DNA from 3 places in the Sporolactobacillus sp. BBK16-2 genome. Region 2 is predicted to be linked to each of the others. Evidence: predicted binding sites of a transcription regulator. Region 2 holds the regulator's gene; each other region holds the start of a gene.
The links. Region 2 encodes CtsR, which represses protease genes until heat stress. Its sites were predicted from a motif close to ATGGTCAATAAAGGTCAAACA; they were not measured.
Positions count from the first base shown of each region.

Region 1: the regulator CtsR is predicted to act here: its motif matches at 4,761-4,781, upstream of clpP (ATP-dependent Clp endopeptidase proteolytic subunit ClpP).
Region 3: the regulator CtsR is predicted to act here: its motif matches at 2,575-2,595, upstream of AC6F33_RS06650 (ATP-dependent Clp protease ATP-binding subunit).

Region 1 covers NZ_CM187611.1:1,018,279-1,025,177, reverse strand. Annotated here, with positions in the region: gene rpoN (RNA polymerase factor sigma-54) at 1-645, opposite strand, end outside; gene AC6F33_RS05070 (magnesium transporter CorA family protein) at 902-1,843, opposite strand; gene AC6F33_RS05065 (CotD family spore coat protein) at 2,418-2,966, opposite strand; tRNA gene AC6F33_RS05060 (tRNA-Arg) at 3,200-3,272, shown strand; gene AC6F33_RS05055 (D-alanine--D-alanine ligase family protein) at 3,574-4,638, shown strand; gene clpP (ATP-dependent Clp endopeptidase proteolytic subunit ClpP) at 4,848-5,432, shown strand; gene AC6F33_RS05045 (HPr family phosphocarrier protein) at 5,497-5,751, opposite strand; gene whiA (DNA-binding protein WhiA) at 5,795-6,727, opposite strand; gene mgfK (gluconeogenesis morphogenetic factor MgfK) at 6,745-6,899, opposite strand, start outside.
Region 2 covers NZ_CM187611.1:105,176-112,074, reverse strand. Annotated here, with positions in the region: gene clpC (ATP-dependent protease ATP-binding subunit ClpC) at 1-1,594, opposite strand, end outside; gene AC6F33_RS00560 (CtsR family transcriptional regulator) at 1,957-2,415, opposite strand; tRNA gene AC6F33_RS00555 (tRNA-Ala) at 2,914-2,986, opposite strand; tRNA gene AC6F33_RS00550 (tRNA-Pro) at 3,072-3,145, opposite strand; tRNA gene AC6F33_RS00545 (tRNA-Arg) at 3,150-3,226, opposite strand; tRNA gene AC6F33_RS00540 (tRNA-Leu) at 3,240-3,328, opposite strand; tRNA gene AC6F33_RS00535 (tRNA-Gly) at 3,339-3,413, opposite strand; tRNA gene AC6F33_RS00530 (tRNA-Lys) at 3,429-3,503, opposite strand; tRNA gene AC6F33_RS00525 (tRNA-Thr) at 3,513-3,585, opposite strand; tRNA gene AC6F33_RS00520 (tRNA-Val) at 3,593-3,665, opposite strand; rRNA gene rrf (5S ribosomal RNA) at 3,671-3,787, opposite strand; rRNA gene AC6F33_RS00510 (23S ribosomal RNA) at 3,861-6,788, opposite strand.
Region 3 covers NZ_CM187611.1:1,330,386-1,337,284, reverse strand. Annotated here, with positions in the region: T-box leader at 1-143, opposite strand, end outside; gene AC6F33_RS06650 (ATP-dependent Clp protease ATP-binding subunit) at 321-2,525, opposite strand; gene AC6F33_RS06645 (universal stress protein) at 2,711-3,154, opposite strand; gene AC6F33_RS06640 (CDP-glycerol glycerophosphotransferase family protein) at 3,382-5,625, opposite strand; gene AC6F33_RS06635 (CDP-glycerol glycerophosphotransferase family protein) at 5,722-6,879, opposite strand; gene tagD (glycerol-3-phosphate cytidylyltransferase) at 6,872-6,899, opposite strand, start outside.

The sequences.
Region 1 (6,899 bases), 910 kb from region 2:
ATTCAGTTTACGAATTTGTTCAACAGCCGCATCAATATCGGCTTGTGCCACATCGAGTAAAGAAGCAAGTTCTGCCCAGTCCCCGGTCATAAAGCAGTCCCGATACTCAGTCAAGATTGTTTCCGCAAGTGTGCAGCGCCGATCGAGTCGGCGAAGCTGCAGACACAGGCATTCGATGAGCGAGCGGGCACCGACACCGGCAGGGTCCAAGGCTTGAACGGCCTCCAACGCTTCTTCCGGATCCGCATCAAACTTCCCGAACCGATCAAGAATGGCTTGCGGATCTTCATCAATGAATCCATTGTCATTCAATGAATCAATAAGGATATCGGCAGCATCCATGAGCATGTGATCAAGCCGTGTTTGATGCAGGTCTTGATGCAGCAGTTCACGAAAATCAACACGATTCGCCGCAGTTTCCTCGATCACGTCGGACGTGCTCTTCGCAGCACCGTCTATAGAATAGGACGAATAATCTCTGCGATCCTCGCGATCCTCGACATGCAGCAATGGATTTTCCAAAGCTTTTTCATGGAGCATCCGCGAAAGCTCTTCATTATTACATTGGAGCACGGTCATCGACTGGAATAGAGCCGGCGTCATTTTCAGTTTTAACGATTGCGTTTGAACGAGTGCCAATCCCATCTCGCTCACCTCCTTTACTATTATTATAGCAATTCATCAATAAAATGACTACGCTTTCATTGACGGAATTTGTCACATTTAATGATCATTTAGCGAACAATAGACCGCTCTAGACCAATCCACATAAATATAATGCACTATTTATGGGCTGCTTTTCATGATTCTGCAGTGCATCATTTCAGTCACGTAAACAGAAGGAAACCGAAAAAAAGGATACAGCGCTGTTCCGGCCGTATCCCTTCATCAATATTTTTGTTTAAAAATATTTCTTTTTCCAGAAGAATAATGCCGTAATCCCGGCAAGTCCCAGAGCAAGACTGATCGGAATCCAAAAAGCATGCGGTGCATGTTCCCATGGAATTGAGCCGACATTCATGCCCCAGAAACTCGCCACCATCGTAGGGATCGAAAGCACAATCGTAACCGTGGTCAAAAATTTCATAACCACATTCACATTATTTGAAATCACGGAAGCGTACGCGTCCATCATGCCGCTTAAAATATTGCTGTGCACTTCCGACATTTCAATCGCCTGCTTAATCTCAATAATAACGTCTTCCAATAGATCCTGATCATCTTCATACATACGTAAGAAGCGTTGTTTGGTCATTTTTTCCATAACAATATTGTTTGATTTCAATGATGTTGTGAAATAAACCAGCGTTTTTTCAAGACTAAGCAAATCAAAAAGTTCTTTATTTCTCATTGATTCATGCAGTTCACGTTCGATCAGCGACGTTCTGCGATCAATGGTTTTCAAGTATTTGAGATAATAGCGTGCAATCGCATAGAGTATTTGCAGGGTAAAGCGTGTTTTCTTATAAGTAAAAAAGTTCCGGATACGATTATTAATAAAATCATCAATGATCGGATTACTCTGCAAACAAACGGTCACAAAATAATAAGGCGTAACAATAATGCCAAGCGGAATCGTATCATAAGGAGCTGAGTCGGATTCATCTTGGATCAGCACTGGAAAGTCAACGATGATCAGAACCGAATCGTCTTCCTTTTCAATACGAGAGCGTTCGTCATCATCCAGTGAGTCTCGGATAAAGTCCGATGGAATGCCGGTACCGTCCACAACCTTCTGCACTTCAAATTCGGATGGACGTGTCAAATTTATCCAGCATCCTTTAACCAGCTCTTCTTTTTTCACCAATTTGTCTTGCTCATCAGTTAAATAAATATCAATCATGATGCACCTCCTCTTAATTTAGAGGAAGCCTACACAGATATCTGTCCGCTGCCGTGATTTTGCCCAAGAGCGTCTGATGCCATATAAGCTTCCCCTGCCGATGACTGGGACCAGGCTTTGGACTCGAACTATCAGAACTCATCGAACAATCACTTCCTTCAGCGGAATTGTGTATTTGGCGCGCATCGGATTACGTGCGCGGTCGAATACCGCCACGTTCTATAATACATGGTGTGCCAAAAGAACACAAACTGATCGCAAACGTTACACAAAATATTTTTTCATCTTTTTAAGCGGACTAGAAAGAACGCGCAAAAGCGCCCGGTCCATACGTCCGCAGGATGCGGAGAATTTCCTTCGATTTCAGATTGGGCGATCAGCATCTTATGACGTCTATCGTCTAACCAACAAGGCAAAACGCTAAACGGTTTATACATAAATAGAAGCATCTTATATTTACATGTCCATTGGTGTCCAGCGCCCCTCAAACGAGTCATGATGTTTCTTTACTTGGTAAAGAAAAAGAGCCCTTTGACAGGCTCTTCTTCATTAATAGTGCGGTAAATACCTTACTTCAGCAGTGCGGCTTTGGAAAACATGGTTTGCCGCATTGTACGTCATAGTGGCACTCATCACAAGTCTCCGACATCGTGTGTGGGTAGTAGTGCTGATGTTCGTAGATGTAATGAGTTTTTCTGATCGTGTGCAGTTGATGAATATGTTTCACAATGACTGGCTTGTAAATATGCTGAACATTGACGGTCTGCGGATCATAGACTGTACCGCCTTGTGTTGGCGGACAATGCAGCGTATTTTCAGTCGTTTTTCCTGCGGCAGCTCCCGGGGCTGTGCCAGCTCCGGCAACATTTCCATAGGGTGCATAACCACCTTTACCTTTCCCTTTACTTGGGAAGCCCATTGGTGCTGTTGAGCATTTGGAAGCCGGTTTAAATTCAGGTTTGTAAGCCGGCTTGTTTTCCGACTTATATTCATGTGTCGGACTTGGCAATGGACTGACTGGGCCGGCATTGCCCCAATTTCCGATATTCCCCGTGTTGCTTACATTTCCGACGTTTCCCATATTGCCTGAAACAGGCTGATTTGAATAAGGTGAAACCTCCATAATTTTGCTCCTCCTCGTCAATTAAAGTACACTAATAACCTATGAGTCGAGGAAAGCCATTGCACTAATGAGAACACCTAATTTTAGTCGTTCCGCCTAAATTTGGGCAGATAACATGAGAAACTGTTGGTGTTGATCATCCTAAATTACCTCATTGATTTTTGAAAAACGCTTGCAAAAGCGAAGTAAATCACTTAGAATAGACAAATGTCAGCGAGAATTTTCTTACCTATGCGCTCGTAGCTCAGTGGATAGAGCAATGGTTTCCGGTACCATGTGTCGGGGGTTCGACTCCCTTCGAGCGCATCAAATGGTGCAGCAATCCGAACGCATCATACAGTAATTGTATTGACGGCACTTCTGAGAAACGCTCGGAAGTGCCCTTTTTATTCCATGAATGTGCTTGTACCGTATTGTCTATGAAATTTGTATCAAATTATAGGCAAAACTTTAGAAATAATTAAGACGAATATCTATAATTTGCTTTATGATTAACCAATAAAGTACAAATTGGTGTTTTCATTTTTCTTTGAATCATTAAAGAAAATTATGTTCCGCTTAAACGGGAATGAAAACAAATACTCAGAATAAAAAGGAGTCGTACACATTGACAAAAGTAACAGTAGGCGTTCTATTTGGAGGTCACTCGGCAGAATATAAAATCTCTCTGAAGTCTGCATACTCCATTATCACCAGCCTGGATACTGAAAAATACGAGTTGGTACTGATTGGCATAACGCAGGACGGTTCATGGAAAAGATATACAGGCCAGGTAGATGCCATTCCTTCGGATACTTGGAGTGAACAAAATTGTGTGCCTGCATGGATTTTACCGGATAAAAAATTGCATGGATTGATTGAACAGCATCATGATCAGCTTATTCGCACACATCTTGATGTCGTTTTCCCCGTTTTGCATGGTAAAAACGGAGAAGACGGAACCATTCAGGGCCTCCTTGAACTATCTGGAATTCCCTATGTCGGTTGTAATGTGCTGAGTTCTTCAATGGGCATGGATAAGGATATTTCACACCGTATCGTGAAGGACGCAGGCTTCCGTGTTCCTGAAACAGTTTCCATCACCGGGAAGTCCTCAAAGGAACAGTTAGAGAAAATTAGTGTCGGCTTGAGTTACCCGGTTTTCGTCAAACCGGCAAACGGCGGTTCTTCGTTCGGCGTCACTAAGGTTGCTGATTCTGCCGGTCTTTTAGCGGCAGTTGTTGATGCTCAGAACTACGACAGCAAAATCTGTATTGAAGAAGGAATCGACGGCTGTGAAGTGGGTTGCTCCATATTAGGAAACGGGGACGACTTGACAGTCGGCGAAGTTGATCAGATTGTTCTGTCTCACGGTTTCTTCCGCATTCATCAGGAATCACATCCGGAAACAGATTCCGAGAATTCAACGATTCGCGTCCCAGCCGATGTTTCATCAGACGTTGAGGCACGTATCAAGCAAACCGCTAAAGCAATTTATAGTGCGCTGGGATGTACAGGATTAACACGTGTCGACATGTTCCTTACACCTGATCATGAAGTTGTCTTTAATGAAATAAATACAATGCCCGGATTCACCAGCTACAGCCGCTATCCGCGAATGATGAAAGCTGCCGGCATCAGCCTGACCCAAGTTACGGATACGGCCATTCAATTAGCACTCCAAAGCAAATAATTGAAACCTTGAAAGCTGATAACTATTATTGGCTCTGAAGTTTGCGCTTTCTGCACTCAGTTTGTCATTATAGGAGAGATCCACTGCCTCAACTTCATGAAAAGCTGAGCAGTGGATCGTTAAATTTGACCTATATTGACCTTTAATGTATCATGGATGTTGGTAATGGGAAAAATAACTTTCTTCAATGGAAAAAGGGGGTTCGTTCAATGCCTTTAATACCAACAGTCATTGAGCAGACAAACCGCGGCGAACGCGCGTATGACATCTACTCACGCTTATTGAAAGACCGTATCATTATGCTTGGAACAGCAATTGACGACAATGTAGCTAATGCGGTTGTCGCACAGCTGCTTTTCCTGGCAGCAGAAGATTCGGAGAAAGATATTTCGCTTTACATCAATAGCCCCGGCGGATCAATTACCGCAGGAATGGCCATTTTTGATACAATGCAGTTTATTAAACCAAAGGTATCAACCATTTGCATTGGTATGGCCGCTTCAATGGGCAGCTTCCTCTTAACTGCAGGCGAAATCGGTAAGCGTTACGCACTGCCGAATAGCGAAATTATGATTCACCAGCCGCTTGGCGGCATGCAGGGTCAGGCGTCAGATATGGAAATTCACGCAAAGCGGATCATTTCTATTCGTGAAAAGTTGAATCATATCTATGCTGAACGTACCGGTCAGCCTTACGAAGTGATTGCTCGTGATACGGATCGTGACAATTTCATGTCCGCAGAAGAAGCGAAGAAGTATGGTTTGATTGACGATATTATGGTTTCAGCAAAATAATTGACCATAAAGAAAAGCCGGAGCATCTGCTCCGGCTTTTCTTATTGTCTTTTAGTAAGCGTTATCATTTGTTTTCAATAAAAGAAGCCAGCGTCTCAAGCGCCATACGTTCATCCTCACCCTCAGCGGTCAGAATGAGCTGCTCACCGCGAGCCGGTGCCATGCTCATGACACCCATGATGCTCTTCACATTTGCTACGTGCCCGTCTTTTTCAAGCGTTATAGCTGCCTGATAAAGGTTGGCATTCTGCACAAATAGAGCGGCTGGCCGCGCCTGAAGGCCATTTTCCAGCCCGATGATCACTTTCTTAGTCAGCATGTTGTCCATTCCTCCTTTCATAAAAATGAAGGCGCACAACCATTTATTGGCCCTGTCGAATCCGATTGGCAATCGCGTCGATTTTTCGGAAGCGATGGTTAATCCCAGATTTGCTGATTGGCTCACCATTAACCATTTCTCCAAGCTCTTTCAGCGTAATGTCCGGATTTTGCAACCGAATCTCAGCAATTTCCCGCAATTTATCCGGCAATTCTTCCAACCCGATACTCTTCTCAATCAACCGGATATTTTCCATCTGTCTCATCGCAGCGGAGACCGTTTTATTCAAGTTCGCCGTCTCACAATTGACAAGCCGGTTCACTGAATTACGCATGTCCTTGACAATACGGATATCCTCAAAATAAAACAGAGCCTTGTTTGCGCCGATAATGCTCAGAAAATCGGTGATCTTTTCGCCCTCTTTCATATAAATGATGTATCCGTTCTTTCTCGGCAAGATCTTAACATTAAGATTGAACGTATTCATCAGTTTAGCCAAAGAATACGTATGTTCTTCATAATTCGAAAAAATTTCTAAGTGATATGAGGATTCCGGATGGTTCAGTGAACCACCTGCCAAGAATGATCCGCGCAGATAAGAACGTTTGCAGCAGTCGCTCTCAATTAATTCTGGGGCAATTTCACGGGTAAACTGTCCTCCGTCATCAATGATTCTCAAATCTTCCAGGAACGGACGCGCCGTTTCTTTCAGGCGAACAATATAAACATTATTTTTCTTCAGCCGCATCTTTCTCCGTACCAGGATCTCGATTTGATAATGGTATGCTTGTTTAATCAGTCGGAAAATCCGTCGAGAAATTGCTGCATTCTCTGTTGCGATATCCAATTCAATTCTCTTGTTACGAATTGAGATGAAGCCATTCATTCGTGTCAGCGCAGCAAGCTCCGCACGCGCGCAGCAGTCATCTACCTCGAGCATCGTCAATTCTTTTTTGGTTTCGGCGGCAAATGACATGCCAATCCCTCCAAACCTTACACTTTTTTCTCCGTAAATAAAGACATCAGCATACGGCCGACGACTTCTTCATCATGGCGTACAACGCCTCCGGCAGTCTTGATCAGTGGTGCATGAATGACATCAATGCCTAGATCATTCAGTTGCTCCCAATCAATCTGCACCGGCTCTG
Region 2 (6,899 bases):
CTGCACGTGCCCGTCGAATGGCATGTGAAATGGCATCAATTGCTTCATTCTGTCCAATGACGCGTTCATGAAGGATAGACTCCATGTTCAGCAGCCGTTCGCTCTCTTTTTGCTCGAGCTTGACAACCGGAACGCCGGTCCAATTTGCGACTACGAGCGCGACATCGTCCGGAAGGACTTCTGTATTTTCCTTGCCTTGTTTTTCTTTCCATTCCTTCTTGCAAATATCGACTTGTTCTTTCAATTTTTGCTCATGATCACGAAGTGATGCAGCTTTTTCAAATTCCTGGCTTTGTACAGCCGCATCTTTTTCCTTCTTGATGGTTTCCAGACGCTGCTCAAGCTCTTTGAGATTTGGCGGAGCTGTGTACGAACGGAGCCGAACTTTAGAAGCTGCTTCATCAATTAAGTCAATCGCTTTATCGGGAAGAAAACGATCCGAAATGTAACGATCCGACAGCCGCACTGCTTCAGTAATTGCTTCATCCGTGATTTTCACCCGATGATGGGCCTCATAACGGTCACGTAATCCCTTTAATATTTGCACAGATTGTTCTGAAGTTGGTTCTTTTACTTTGATCGGCTGGAATCGTCTTTCTAAGGCCGCATCCTTTTCAATGTACTTGCGGTACTCATCGAGCGTCGTCGCACCAATACATTGCAATTCTCCGCGTGACAGAGAAGGCTTCAGGATATTCGACGCATCAATAGCGCCTTCAGCTCCTCCTGCTCCAATCAACGTGTGTAATTCATCTATAAAAAGAATAACATTGCCCGCTTGGCGAATTTCATCCATAACTTTTTTCAACCGGTCTTCAAACTCGCCACGATATTTTGTCCCGGCTACGACCGTACCCATATCCAAGGTCATGACGCGTTTCTCTCTGAGAATTTCCGGAACTTCATTATTTACAATCTCCTGCGCCAAGCCTTCCGCTACCGCTGTTTTACCAACACCCGGTTCACCGATCAGCACAGGGTTGTTCTTTGTGCGGCGGCTGAGTACCTCAATCACACGTTCAATTTCTTTGCTGCGCCCGATGACAGGGTCAAGCGAACCTTCGCTTGCCATCGCAGTCAGATCACGCGCCAGGCTGTCAAGCGTCGGTGTGCTCGCGTGTGCGGCATTCCGACTCTGAGCGTTCCCGGAGGTTGCCTCGTGGCTTCCAAGCAGCTGAAGGACCTGCTGACGTGCTTTATTAAGACTTACTCCCAGATTATTAAGTACGCGAGCAGCAACCCCTTCACCCTCGCGAATCAATCCAAGAAGAATATGCTCTGTTCCAACGTAAGAATGACCAATTTTTCTTGCTTCATCCATTGAAAGCTCGATAACACGCTTCGCACGCGGTGTGTAATGTGGCGTCTGTACTTCCTCAGTACCGCGGCCAATCAAGGCCTCTACCTCTTTCTGAATTTTTTCAGGATCCAGATTCAAAGCAAGCAGTGCCTTAGCGGCAATACCGTCACCTTCACGCACGAGGCCGAGCAAAATATGTTCTGTTCCAATATTATTATGCCCGAGACGCATCGCTTCTTCTTGTGAAAGTGCGAGCACCTTTTGAGCACGTTCTGTAAATCGTCCAAACATCATAATGGTGGCCTCCTTTAATTGCTATCTCTTTTCACTGGCCTTAAAACAATCTATGCGGCATCAAAAAAACCTTTACCTGTACACTATTCAAACAGCGGTTTTTTTGATCGTTCACCACCCATATTCATTGCCCAAATTTCTCAATACGAGAAATCGGGCTGAGCCGTTAATTAACTATATTCGGCACCGAAGTACTGAAACCCTCTTTAAAAATCAGTATTAAGATGTTCTGTAAGCAACATCCCACTCAAAATACTGATCTCTTTCAGTGTCTTGATGTAATATCTTATTATATCCAATCAATCAGATATTTACCAAGACGAAGGCTTAACAATCAACTTACTGCGCCCACATAACAAATTCTATCTGCTATATGTGAGTGATTGCAACATAGCTCTTAAAAGATTCGCACGCAGTTCATCTCTTAGTGGGATATCAATATCAAGAACCGTATGACTCACAGCCATAAGCATCAATCGTGCCTCTCGGTCGCTGATCACATCTTCCTCAAGCAAATGAACGATAATCGACTCTGCCATACTCTGCGTCAATCTATAACCGATTAATCCGATCATTTCATCAATGAGTTCGGCATCTGTAACCGGGCGGACTTTGACGACACGAATGTATCCGCCACCGCCACGCTTGCTCTCTACAACATAACCGCGCTCAATAGAAAAACGCGTTTTTAAAACATAATTAATCTGCGACGGAACACATTGAAATTTTTCCGCCAGTTCGCTCCGCTTCAATTTAATGATATCGTTCGAATCAAGTATTTCTTTTATATATTTCTCAATGATATCAGAGATATTTCTCATCGGGGCACCCTCTCTCCCTGACTTTGACTAACTTTGACTATAAATTTATTATGCACGATTTTACATAAATAATCAACTTAATTAGTTAGCTAACCTTTTCCATTTTGCTTTATCAATCTTTCTTTGCGTAAGAAAAACCGGGCAAAAACCGCCCGGTCCTGAATCTCCAGTCATGTGAGTCATGTGTCATTGGTTTGTGTCTTTACGGTGCTGAATCATCGCTCCGGTTGCTCGCATCAACTGAGCGCTACCGTGGGCGCACCGCGAGCCTCCTCAGACAGGCAGAAATTAGCGGGGTCTCGCTGGCACCTGATCCCGCAGGCGTGTCGCACCTCTGCTTTGATTTTCGGCCAAGACACTGGTTTATTCGTTTAAATACGGGGCAAAATCTTATACTTTCTTTACTTGCAAAAAAAACAGGATTAATGATCTCTGATCAAAAATCCTGTTTACATTACAACCGACTCTCTAGCAGTCGATTCAAAAATATCGATTAAGTGGAGCCTAGGGGGATCGAACCCCTGACCTCCTGCGTGCAAAGCAGGCGCTCTCCCAGCTGAGCTAAGGCCCCATTTAAATGCGCGCAACGCTATCGAAAGTCGTTGCCAAGTCATACAAAAACCACGAGACAATCTCGTTCTTTTTGTAAGAAACAATCGGGAAGACAGGATTTGAACCTGCGACCCCCACGTCCCGAACGTGGTGCTCTACCAAGCTGAGCCACTTCCCGATAATGGTGCGCCCTAGAGAAGTCGAATCCCCAACCTTCTGATCCGTAGTCAGACGCTCTATCCAATTGAGCTAAGGGCGCAAATAAACTAAAATGGTGCCGAGAGCCGGACTCGAACCGGCACGGTAGTCACCTACCGCAGGATTTTAAGTCCTGTGCGTCTGCCAATTTCGCCATCCCGGCATACATAAAATGGAGCGGAAGACGGGATTCAAACCCGCGACCCCCACCATGGCAAGGTGATGTTCTATCACTGAACTACTTCCGCATAATAATAAACAAATGGTGAGCCACGAAGGATTTGAACCTTCGACCCTCTGATTAAAAGTCAGATGCTCTACCCCTGAGCTAGTGGCTCATGTTACAGTGCCGGTCAGAGGACTTGAACCCCCAACCTACTGATTACGATTCAGTTGCTCTACCAATTGAGCTAGACCGGCATAAAAATGGAGGATATAGGGCTCGAACCTATGACCCTCTGCTTGTAAGGCAGACGCTCTCCCAGCTGAGCTAATCCTCCATAATGCCTGGCAGTGACCTACTCTCACAGGGGGACAGCCCCCAATTACCATCGGCACAGAAGAGCTTAACGACCGTGTTCGGGATGGGAACGGGTGTGACCTCTTCGCTATGACCGCCAGACTTCCGGCTCGCATGAGCCTTCAAAACCGGTAACGAAAGCAATCGAAACAAAACAAGTGAATCCAAGGTATTCTGGGTTAAGCCCTCGACCGATTAGTATCTGTCCGCTGCACACCTCACGGTGCTTCCACTTCAGACCTATCAACCTCATCATCTCTAAGGGGTCTTACTGATTTAAAATCATGGGAAATCTCATCTTGAAGGGGGCTTCATGCTTAGATGCTTTCAGCACTTATCCCGTCCACACATAGCTACCCAGCGTATGCTCCTGGCGGAACAACTGGTACACCAGCGGTGTGTCCATCCCGGTCCTCTCGTACTAAGGACAGCTCTTCTCAAATTTCCTACGCCCGCGACGGATAGGGACCGAACTGTCTCACGACGTTCTGAACCCAGCTCGCGTACCGCTTTAATGGGCGAACAGCCCAACCCTTGGGACCTACTTCAGCCCCAGGATGCGATGAGCCGACATCGAGGTGCCAAACCTCCCCGTCGATGTGAACTCTTGGGGGAGATAAGCCTGTTATCCCCAGGGTAGCTTTTATCCGTTGAGCGATGGCCCTTCCATGCGGTGCCACCGGATCACTAAGCCCGACTTTCGTCCCTGCTCGACTTGTAGGTCTCGCAGTCAAGCTCCCTTGTGCCTTTACACTCTGCGAATGATTTCCAACCATTCTGAGGGAACCTTTGGGCGCCTCCGTTACCTTTTAGGAGGCGACCGCCCCAGTCAAACTGCCCGCCTGACACTGTCTCCGAACCGGATCACGGTTCAGGGTTAGAATGTCGATATCGTCAGGGCAGTATCCCACCGATGCCTCCACCGAACCTAGCGGTCCGGTTTCCAAGGCTCCTGCCTATCCTGTACAAACGATACCCACATCCAATATCAAGCTGCAGTAAAGCTCCATGGGGTCTTTCCGTCCTGTCGCGGGTAACCTGCATCTTCACAGGTACTATAATTTCACCGGGTCTCTCGTTGAGACAGTATCCAAATCGTTACACCTTTCGTGCGGGTCGGAACTTACCCGACAAGGAATTTCGCTACCTTAGGACCGTTATAGTTACGGCCGCCGTTTACTGGGGCTTCAATTCAAAGCTTCTCCCGAAGGATAACCTCTCCTTTTAACCTTCCAGCACCGGGCAGGTGTCAGCCCCTATACATCACCTTACGGTTTAGCAGAAACCTGTGTTTTTGGTAAACAGTCGCTTGGATCTTTTCACTGCGGCTCATCGGACCCGTAGGTCCGACGAGCACCCCTTCTCCCGAAGTTACGGGGTGATTTTGCCGAGTTCCTTAACGAGAGTTCTCCCGAGCGTCTTAGAATTCTCTTCTTGCCCACCTGTGTCGGTTTGGGTACGGGCACCGTTTCACTCGCTAGAGGCTTTTCTTGGCAGTGTAGGATCAGGCGCTTCGGTACTTAAGTTCCCTCCTCATCACCGTTTGGCGGATAGCAGCGGGATTTGCCTCGCTGCCGGCCTCGCGGCTTGAACGCACACTTCCATCCGTGCGCTCGCCTTACCTTCCTGCGTCCCCCCATCACTCAAACGTGAAACGCTGGTACAGGAATATCAACCTGTTGTCCATCGCCTACGCCTTTCGGCCTCGGCTTAGGCCCCGACTAACCCTGAGCGGACGAACCTTCCTCAGGAACCCTTAGGCTTTCGACGGAGAAGATTCTCACTTCTCTTTTCGTTACTCATACCGGCATTCTCACTTCCAAACGCTCCAACATGCCTCACGGCACATCTTCAATGCCCTTGGAACGCTCCCCTACCATGACCTTACGGTCATCCGCGACTTCGGTGCTGTGCTTAGCCCCGTTACATTTTCGGCGCGACGCCACTCGACCAGTGAGCTATTACGCACTCTTTAAATGGTGGCTGCTTCTGAGCCAACATCCTGGTTGTCTGGGCAACGTCACATCCTTTCCCACTTAGCACAAACTTAGGGACCTTAGTCGGCGGTCTGGGCTGTTTCCCTTTCGACGACGGATCTTATCACTCGCCGTCTGACTCCCGGACGTAAGGGCTTGGCATTCGGAGTTTGACTGAACTCGGTAATCCTGTGGGGACCCCTTATTCAATCAGTGCTCTACCTCCAAGTCTCACTCATCCGAGGCTAGCCCTAAAGCTATTTCGGGGAGAACCAGCTATCTCCGTGTTCGATTGGCATTTCACCCCTACCCACACCTCATCCCCGCATTTTTCAACATGCGTGGGTTCGGGCCTCCATTCAGTGTTACCTGAACTTCACCCTGGACATGGGTAGATCACACGGTTTCGGGTCGACAACCCTAAACTCATTCGCCCTATTCAGACTCGCTTTCGCTGCGGCTCCGCCTCTTCAGCTTAACCTTGCTTAGAATCGTCACTCGCCGGTCCATTCTACAAAAGGTACGCTGTCACCCCCCGAAGGGGGCTCCAACTACTTGTAAGCACACGGTTTCAGGATCTCTTTCACTCCCCTTCCGGGGTGCTTTTCACCTTTCCCTCACGGTACTGGTTCACTATCGGTCACTGGGGAGTATTTAGCCTTGGGAGACGGTCCTCCCGGATTCCGACGGGGTTTCTCGTGTCCCGCCGTACTCAGGATCCACTCCGGAGTGCACGTTCCGTCGGCTACAGGGCGTTTGCCTTCTTTGGCCGACCCTTCCAGGTCGTTCGCCTGAAACGTGCATTTCTGACTCCATGTGGAGTGTCCTACAACCCCAAAGAGCAAGCTCTTTGGTTTGGGCTGTTTCCCTTTCGCTCGCCACTACTCAGGAAATCGCATTTGCTTTCTCTTCCTCCGGGTACTGAGATGTTTCAGTTCCCCGGGTCTGCCTTACTCTGCCTATGGATTCAGCAGAGCATCCTATCTGTTCAAGATAGGGGGTTCCCCCATTCGGAAATCTTCGGATCAAAGCTTACTTACAGCTCCCCGAAGCGTATCGGCGTTCGTTCCGTCCTTCATCGGCTCCCAGTGCCAAGGCATCCACCGTGCGCTCTTTAAAACTTAACCACTGACGATGAAAATATTGCTCCTCATCCGCCACATTCATGATTAGTTTCTTGATCGTAAGATCAATTCAATAATCTTCTTGGATGTTTCTTGACTTTCTTTCGTTGCTTT
Region 3 (6,899 bases), 1.2 Mb from region 2:
TCCTCTGCTACTAATTGAATATATGTTCACAGAAGATACTCGAGGAGGTAATTCGCTGCATCGATTGCTGCAAGGCTCGCACCAAACCGCCTGCTCTCTTAATAGCCGTTTCGACCGCTACTTATTCCTGTCATTGTTTTTCACTATATAATGTATAGTCATTCTGCCACTTTTTTTGATTCCTGTCAAATTTTCAATAACGAACTGATTCGTAAACTTTGACTTATCCTACAATCTTATTCATGCGTTCTTATCATTGAAACTATTTGCTTCAGTAAAAGAAAAAAGCACTGCTTTGCAAGTGCTTTTTTCGAATTGATTTATTCAACAGTTACTTTGATGTCTCCATCACTCTCATCAACGTTCATTTTCTTCGCATTACCATGGTCAATAAGCAAGTCGGAAATTTGATCCTCAACCTTCTCTTCAAGAACCCGACGCAATGGTCGTGCGCCAAATTCGGGATTGTAACCGAGCTCTGCCAATTTCTTTTTCGCTGCATCCGTGACACTCAACTCGATGCCCTGTTCAGAAGCTGCCACGCGGATATCACCTAACATTAGATCGACAATGGAAAGCAAATCTTCTTTTTTCAATGCATTGAATTTGATAATTCCATCCAAACGGTTCAAAAATTCAGGCTGGAAATAATCTTCAAGCTGTTTAATCATATCTTCACGACTGCTTGTTGTTCCAAAACCGACCGAAGCAGATTTATTCTTTATCCCGGCGTTGCTTGTCATGATAATAACCGTATCTTTGAAGCTTACCGTTCTTCCCTGGCTGTCTGTCAAGCGACCATCATCCAAGATTTGCAGAAAGATGTGCATTACGTCCGGATGTGCTTTCTCAATCTCATCAAGCAAAATAATGCTGTATGGTTTGCGACGAACTTTCTCAGTAAGCTGTCCGGCTTCGTCATGGCCTACATAACCCGGAGGTGCTCCGATTAAACGAGACACTGAGTGCTTTTCCATGTATTCACTCATATCAAGACGGATCATTGAATCGCGTTCACCAAACATTTCTTCAGCAAGCGTTTTTGCAAGCTCGGTCTTTCCGACACCGGTTGGTCCTACAAACAAGAACGAACCAATTGGACGTGTTGTTTTGCGAAAGCCTGTGCGATTGCGGCGAATGGCACGTGATACTTTTTGGACGGCTTCGCTTTGACCGATTACTTTTGCATTGAGGCGGTCAGCCAAATTACGCATTTTGTTTTGTTCATCAGCCTGCAATTTGCGAACCGGAATCCCTGTACGTGTCTCAACAATTTGCTGAATCAGTACATCATCAACAACCGCATCTTTGCCGGTAACGGGCAATTCAGAACCATTGGCTTTGATTTTCTCCAACTGTTCCAACTGCTTCTGATACGCATGTTCTTGATCACGAAGACGTGCAGCAGTTTCAAATTGCTCATTTTTTGTCGCTTCTGCCTTAGCCGCAGAGATCTCTTCAATTTTCTTCTTAACACTCTCTGTATCAACAGGAGTAAGATTCAAATTAACCTTAGACCCCGACTCATCCATTAGGTCAATTGCTTTATCCGGAAGAAAACGATCCTGAATGTATCGCGCCGACAGCGCCACGCATGCCTTGATTGCTTCATCCGTATACCGAACATGATGGTACTTTTCATACTTCGATTGAATGCCTTTTAAGATCTGAATGGTCTGTTCCTGAGTCGGCTCATTGACAATGACCGGCTGGAAACGCCGCTCCAAAGCTGCATCTTTTTCAATTTTGCGGTATTCATTCAAGGTCGTCGCGCCGATAATTTGCAATTCGCCACGAGCAAGTGCCGGCTTCAAAATATTTCCTGCATCCATAGATCCGCCTTCTGCAGACCCGGCTCCGACGAGCAAGTGTACTTCATCGATAAAGACAATGCAGTTCTTCCGCTTTTCAATCTCAGCCATCAACTGTTTCATTCGCTGCTCAAATTGACCTCTGATTCCTGTACCCGCAACTAAGGAAGCAACATCAATCAGATAAATTTCTTTATTTGCCAGCTTTGCAGGTACCTTTCCTTCGGTAATCTTTAAAGCGAGTCCTTCAGCAATCGCTGTCTTACCAACACCTGGCTCTCCGATAAGGACCGGATTATTTTTATTTCTTCTATTTAGCGTTTCAATAACTAATTGAACTTCGCGCTCACGACCAATGACCGGATCAATTTTTCCCTGTCGTGCAGCTTCGGTCAGATTTCTTCCGACTTGATCCAGAAATCCGCCACGACGGTGACCACCGCCGCCACCTCCCGCTGACTTTCCGTTCATCCCGTCAAAATTCAAACCGTTTTCCTGAGCTCTATTTTCACCGGAGGCCATTGACGGTTGAATAAAGCTGCGGAATAAATCATCAAATGGCGACCCGCCGCCCTGAAAAAATGAAGGCATATTAAAATTATTTTTCATTTTTGCGTAGCACTCCTCACAAAGATGAAGATGTTTTTGCTGTCCATTAATCATTACATTCATTTCAACAACTGCTTGATTTAATTTACACTCATCACAAAGCATAAGATCAAACCTCCTTCAGTTTGATTTAATGTCAATTAGGATTTGGATTCTTTTGACCTTATTTGACCTTATGACTATATTATAATCTGACCTTCTTTGACTTTCAAGTATAAAGGATAAAAAAATAAAAAACCTCTGCAATGACGATATTTGCAAAGGTTGTTAACCATATCAGTAAAAATTAATTATTTGACGATCATAACCGGGCATTGCGCGAGTTGAAGCACTTTATTGCTGACACTCCCTAGGATCATCTGTCCAAATGCACCCATTCCTCGGTTGCCCATAATAATTAAATCTTTCTTCGTATCATTTGCATAATCACAAATTTCTTGTGCCGCAATACCGTAAAGATGTTTTTTGCGGAACGTCACAGATGTATCTTTAGATGCTTTTTCGATAGTGTCGTCGAGCATCTGATTTCCTTCTCTTTCTTCAACCTCTTTGACATCCGCATCCAGTGATGGACCGACCATAGAATAGAAAGGAAAATAGACTGGAGATGGGCTCACATAAAGTAATGTAATTTCGGCATTCTTCTTTCCTGAAGCGATCGAAACTGCTTCATGAACAGCGCGGTTTGCCGGCTCAGAACCATCAACAGGAACGAGAATCTTATACATAATCATCACCAACCTTCCAAAACTCTTTAACTTACTACACCTATACTATACCACCTTTCAAAATTTGTAAGCGTATTTTAAGACAATAATTCCCTAATTTTATGACATTTTTTCTACACTTATAACAATGATTAAAATTTCCGATTTTCGAAAAAAAAGCTGTTTCAAAGCCAAATATTCGACTTAGGAACAACTTCTTTAACATTGCTTGATTCCATTTGAACTAATCAATTTTATTTAAATACAGTTTTCACTACCTTTTCCGAAGAATGCCCGTTTTCAAGCGAGCAGAACTTATCAAAAAATGCATCAAAACGATCAGATACGGCAAATCCGGATGCTGCAATGTTCTGCACAGCCTGAATTACTTCCTCTGTTGTCAAAACAAGCGGTCCTGGTGCTTTCTGTTCAAATTCAAAATAAAAGCCGCGCAGGTGATCACGATAGTCATCAATATCATACGTAAAGAAAATCATTGGCCGTCTTAAATTCGCAAAATCAAAGAAAACGGATGAATAGTCCGTAATCAAGAGATCAGAGATCATGTAAAGTTCACTAATGTCCTCATGATGTGAATAATCATAAGCAAATCCTTCATATTCAGTTAAATCAAGGTTATCAGCAATCAAGTAGTGCATGCGCATGATGATTATGAAATCTTCTCCAAGTTCCTTTTGCATGCGTCGCAGATCCAGATCCAATTCAAAACGATAACGACCTTTACCATAGAATTGATTATCACGCCATGTCGGTGCGTATAAAATAACTTTCTTATCTTTTGGCAAGCCAATTCGATCCTTAATTGCATCGATCGTTTCTTGATTATTCTTCTGATATAGAAAATCGTTGCGTGGATAGCCGGACTCGATCATTGTATTCTCAAAGCCGAACGCACGAGCAAAAATTTCCGATGAATACCGGTTTGGTGATATTAAATAATCCCACCGAGCAGACTCTGCCAGAAAATTCCGTTTGTACTTCTCAGTATTTGTTCCTGGCATGTGTACTTCTTCCATATCCAAAGCTAGTCGTTTTAATGGTGTTCCATGCCATGTTTGAAGATAAATCGTGTGTTTCGGTTTTGACATCCAAAGCGGTAAGCGCACATTCGTCACCCAATAATTAGCACGGGTCATGAGCATCAGCCATTTCCATGAAAAACGCTTGACGTACGGCAATTGATGCTGTTCAAACAATTCTGTATACTTGGCGTTAGCGCTCCAGATCAATTGATATTCAGGGCAATGCTCACGCATATACTCATAGATCGCACGCGGATTGCAACTGTATTGGCGACCGAAAAAGCTCTCAAACATCACTAAATTCTTTTTCATCGGCAGATGAGAAAGGGCTTGAAATGTTCGGTGATAAAGAGATGTAAATACTCTGCTCTTCTTTACACGATTCAAGCCGCGTCTTGCTTTCCCTTTAAGTGCATCAGCCACGGTATACGGCGCGATGCGGAAAGCAAGGCTGTGATTGCGATTTCGCTTCACAATCAGGCTCTTCTTCAATCCATTCAGTTTAATGATGTGGCGGCCAGTGATCACCTTATGTCTGGCAAGAATACGCACTGGACGTTCAGAATACAGCATCCCGTTCTTTTTGTGAGTCAGTTCCAGCCTGAAATACAGATAAACGGGCTCTTCGATATCAGCAAACTGCGATGCAATGGGCTTGAGATCAATGGCAAGAGAAAAACCTGCCCAATCATAATTACGATTTAAAGATGCGGCAGCCTCTGTTAAATCCGGACGTTCTACATTCTCAGTCCGCCATTCCGCAATGACCTCTTCTTCGCTGTTTAAAAGCATGATTTTCTTTTGGATATCAGGCTGCGAAAGCACATCAGAAAACGGGAAAACAACATGTCCTTCGAGAGTAAGCATAAAAGTTCTGCTGATCTCCGCACGATCAATTCGAGCCATTACGTGAACTTCCTCAACACGCAGTGAAAGGCCATTCTTTTTTGTATAAAAAGGAATGAGCATTTTGTCTTGCTCTTCATTATAGAGGCTAAACAAATCGAGCGGTTGCAGCGGTCGCAGTGCATGCAAGCGAATAGTCAAGCGAAAACCCTCTTCGAGCTCACTTCGATCAACAATCTCCATCTCTTCAGTCTGAGCTTCGTCCAAATTTGAATAGACCTGATCTAATAACGACTGGTCTACAGGTACAGATATGAAAAAGTCCCAATAGTCGCGTTCAAACAAGCGATTCTGAATTGCCGGCAACATAATTTTGATCTTTGCATCCCAATAGTCATTTTCGTCTTTGCTCACAGACTCAATAGGAAATACAAACGCAGCATCGCCAAAACGATCGCACACGTGTATTTCCATGCGTTTTATGTAACTTTCATCTGCCATTGGATTGAAACGAATGGTGACGTTCCATTCTCCCGGACTCGCCTCAAAACTTAAAATCCGTGGTTTTATTAATTTTTTTATCTGTTTTTCGGCTTGCTCACTGATCATTTCCCCTGCTCCTCCTAGATGTAGTAGGATCTATCCATTCATTTTTACTCTTCTTGTTTTTTTTATTGGTTGTAACCACTATGACCATTACTCCATTCATTTGTTCATACAGGCAGTCAAATAATCCACAATCTTACTGCTCGACTGACCCGTTGAATAGCGATTCCATTTCTCCGAAAAAGCCGCAATTTGCCGCAAGTCAAAGGTGTCACGCTTAATCAGCCGAATGACTTCATCAGTGGAGTTCGCAACTGGCCCTGGAACCATTTGCTCATAATTTTCCCATAATCCCCTGTTTTTTTCATAAGAATTCAAATCATATGGGAAAAAGATCATCGGACGATTCAGCAATGCAAATTCAAAGGGAATGGATGAATAATCAGTCACTAAAAGATCCGTACCGAGCAGTAACTCGTTTACGCTGTTCCATTTGGAACCATCAATTAAAAACTTATGATCCCAGCTGAGATTAATCATTTTTCCTCTGTCAGAAGGGTGCAGACGAAGAATCAGCACGTAATCTTTGCTGAGTTCTTCCTCCATCCTATTTAAATCGAGTCCAAGCTCCTCCAGAGGCTGATCTCTGAAAGTTGGTGCATATAAGATGATTTTCTTGCCCGAACTCATTTTGTTTAACGAATCTTTTATCTCTGCCTGCTTCTTTAAATCAAAAAAAAGATCGGTTCGCGGTATCCCCAAATGAATGAAATGGGCATCACCTAAACCGAAGGACTGCCTAAAAATCGCCTCCATGGCATCGGAACCGACAACAATCTTATCAAAGTGCCGATATACGGTTGAAAACCGCGCACGCGCACGCGCAGACCTAAAGGTAACTGAATGATCTTTTAAACCAAACGTCTTAAAAGCTCCGCATGCATGCCAAAGCTGGATGCATAATACATCTTTTTTAAAATTGACCACCGAAAGAAAACCGAAATAATTATCAACCACAACCAGTTTCGCTGTCGCCAAATGATAAGCTGAGCGAACAAACTGCCATATATTCATGGTTTCAAACGGAATCACCATTTCACCTGTGCTGCCGAAATGAGTGAAAACAGCTTTTCCTCGGCACAGAAAAACAACTTCTGTTTCAGATCCTCTGTGCTTCATTTCATCATAGACAAATTGATTATTGTCTGTATAAGAACAGACAAAAACGATCTTCCTGTGAAGCCTAAAAATTTTGCAGAGCGTAAAAATGACTTTAAAAAAAACAAGATAACAGTTAATCAGAAATTCCTTAGCCATTTTTCACAGTAAACAAATCA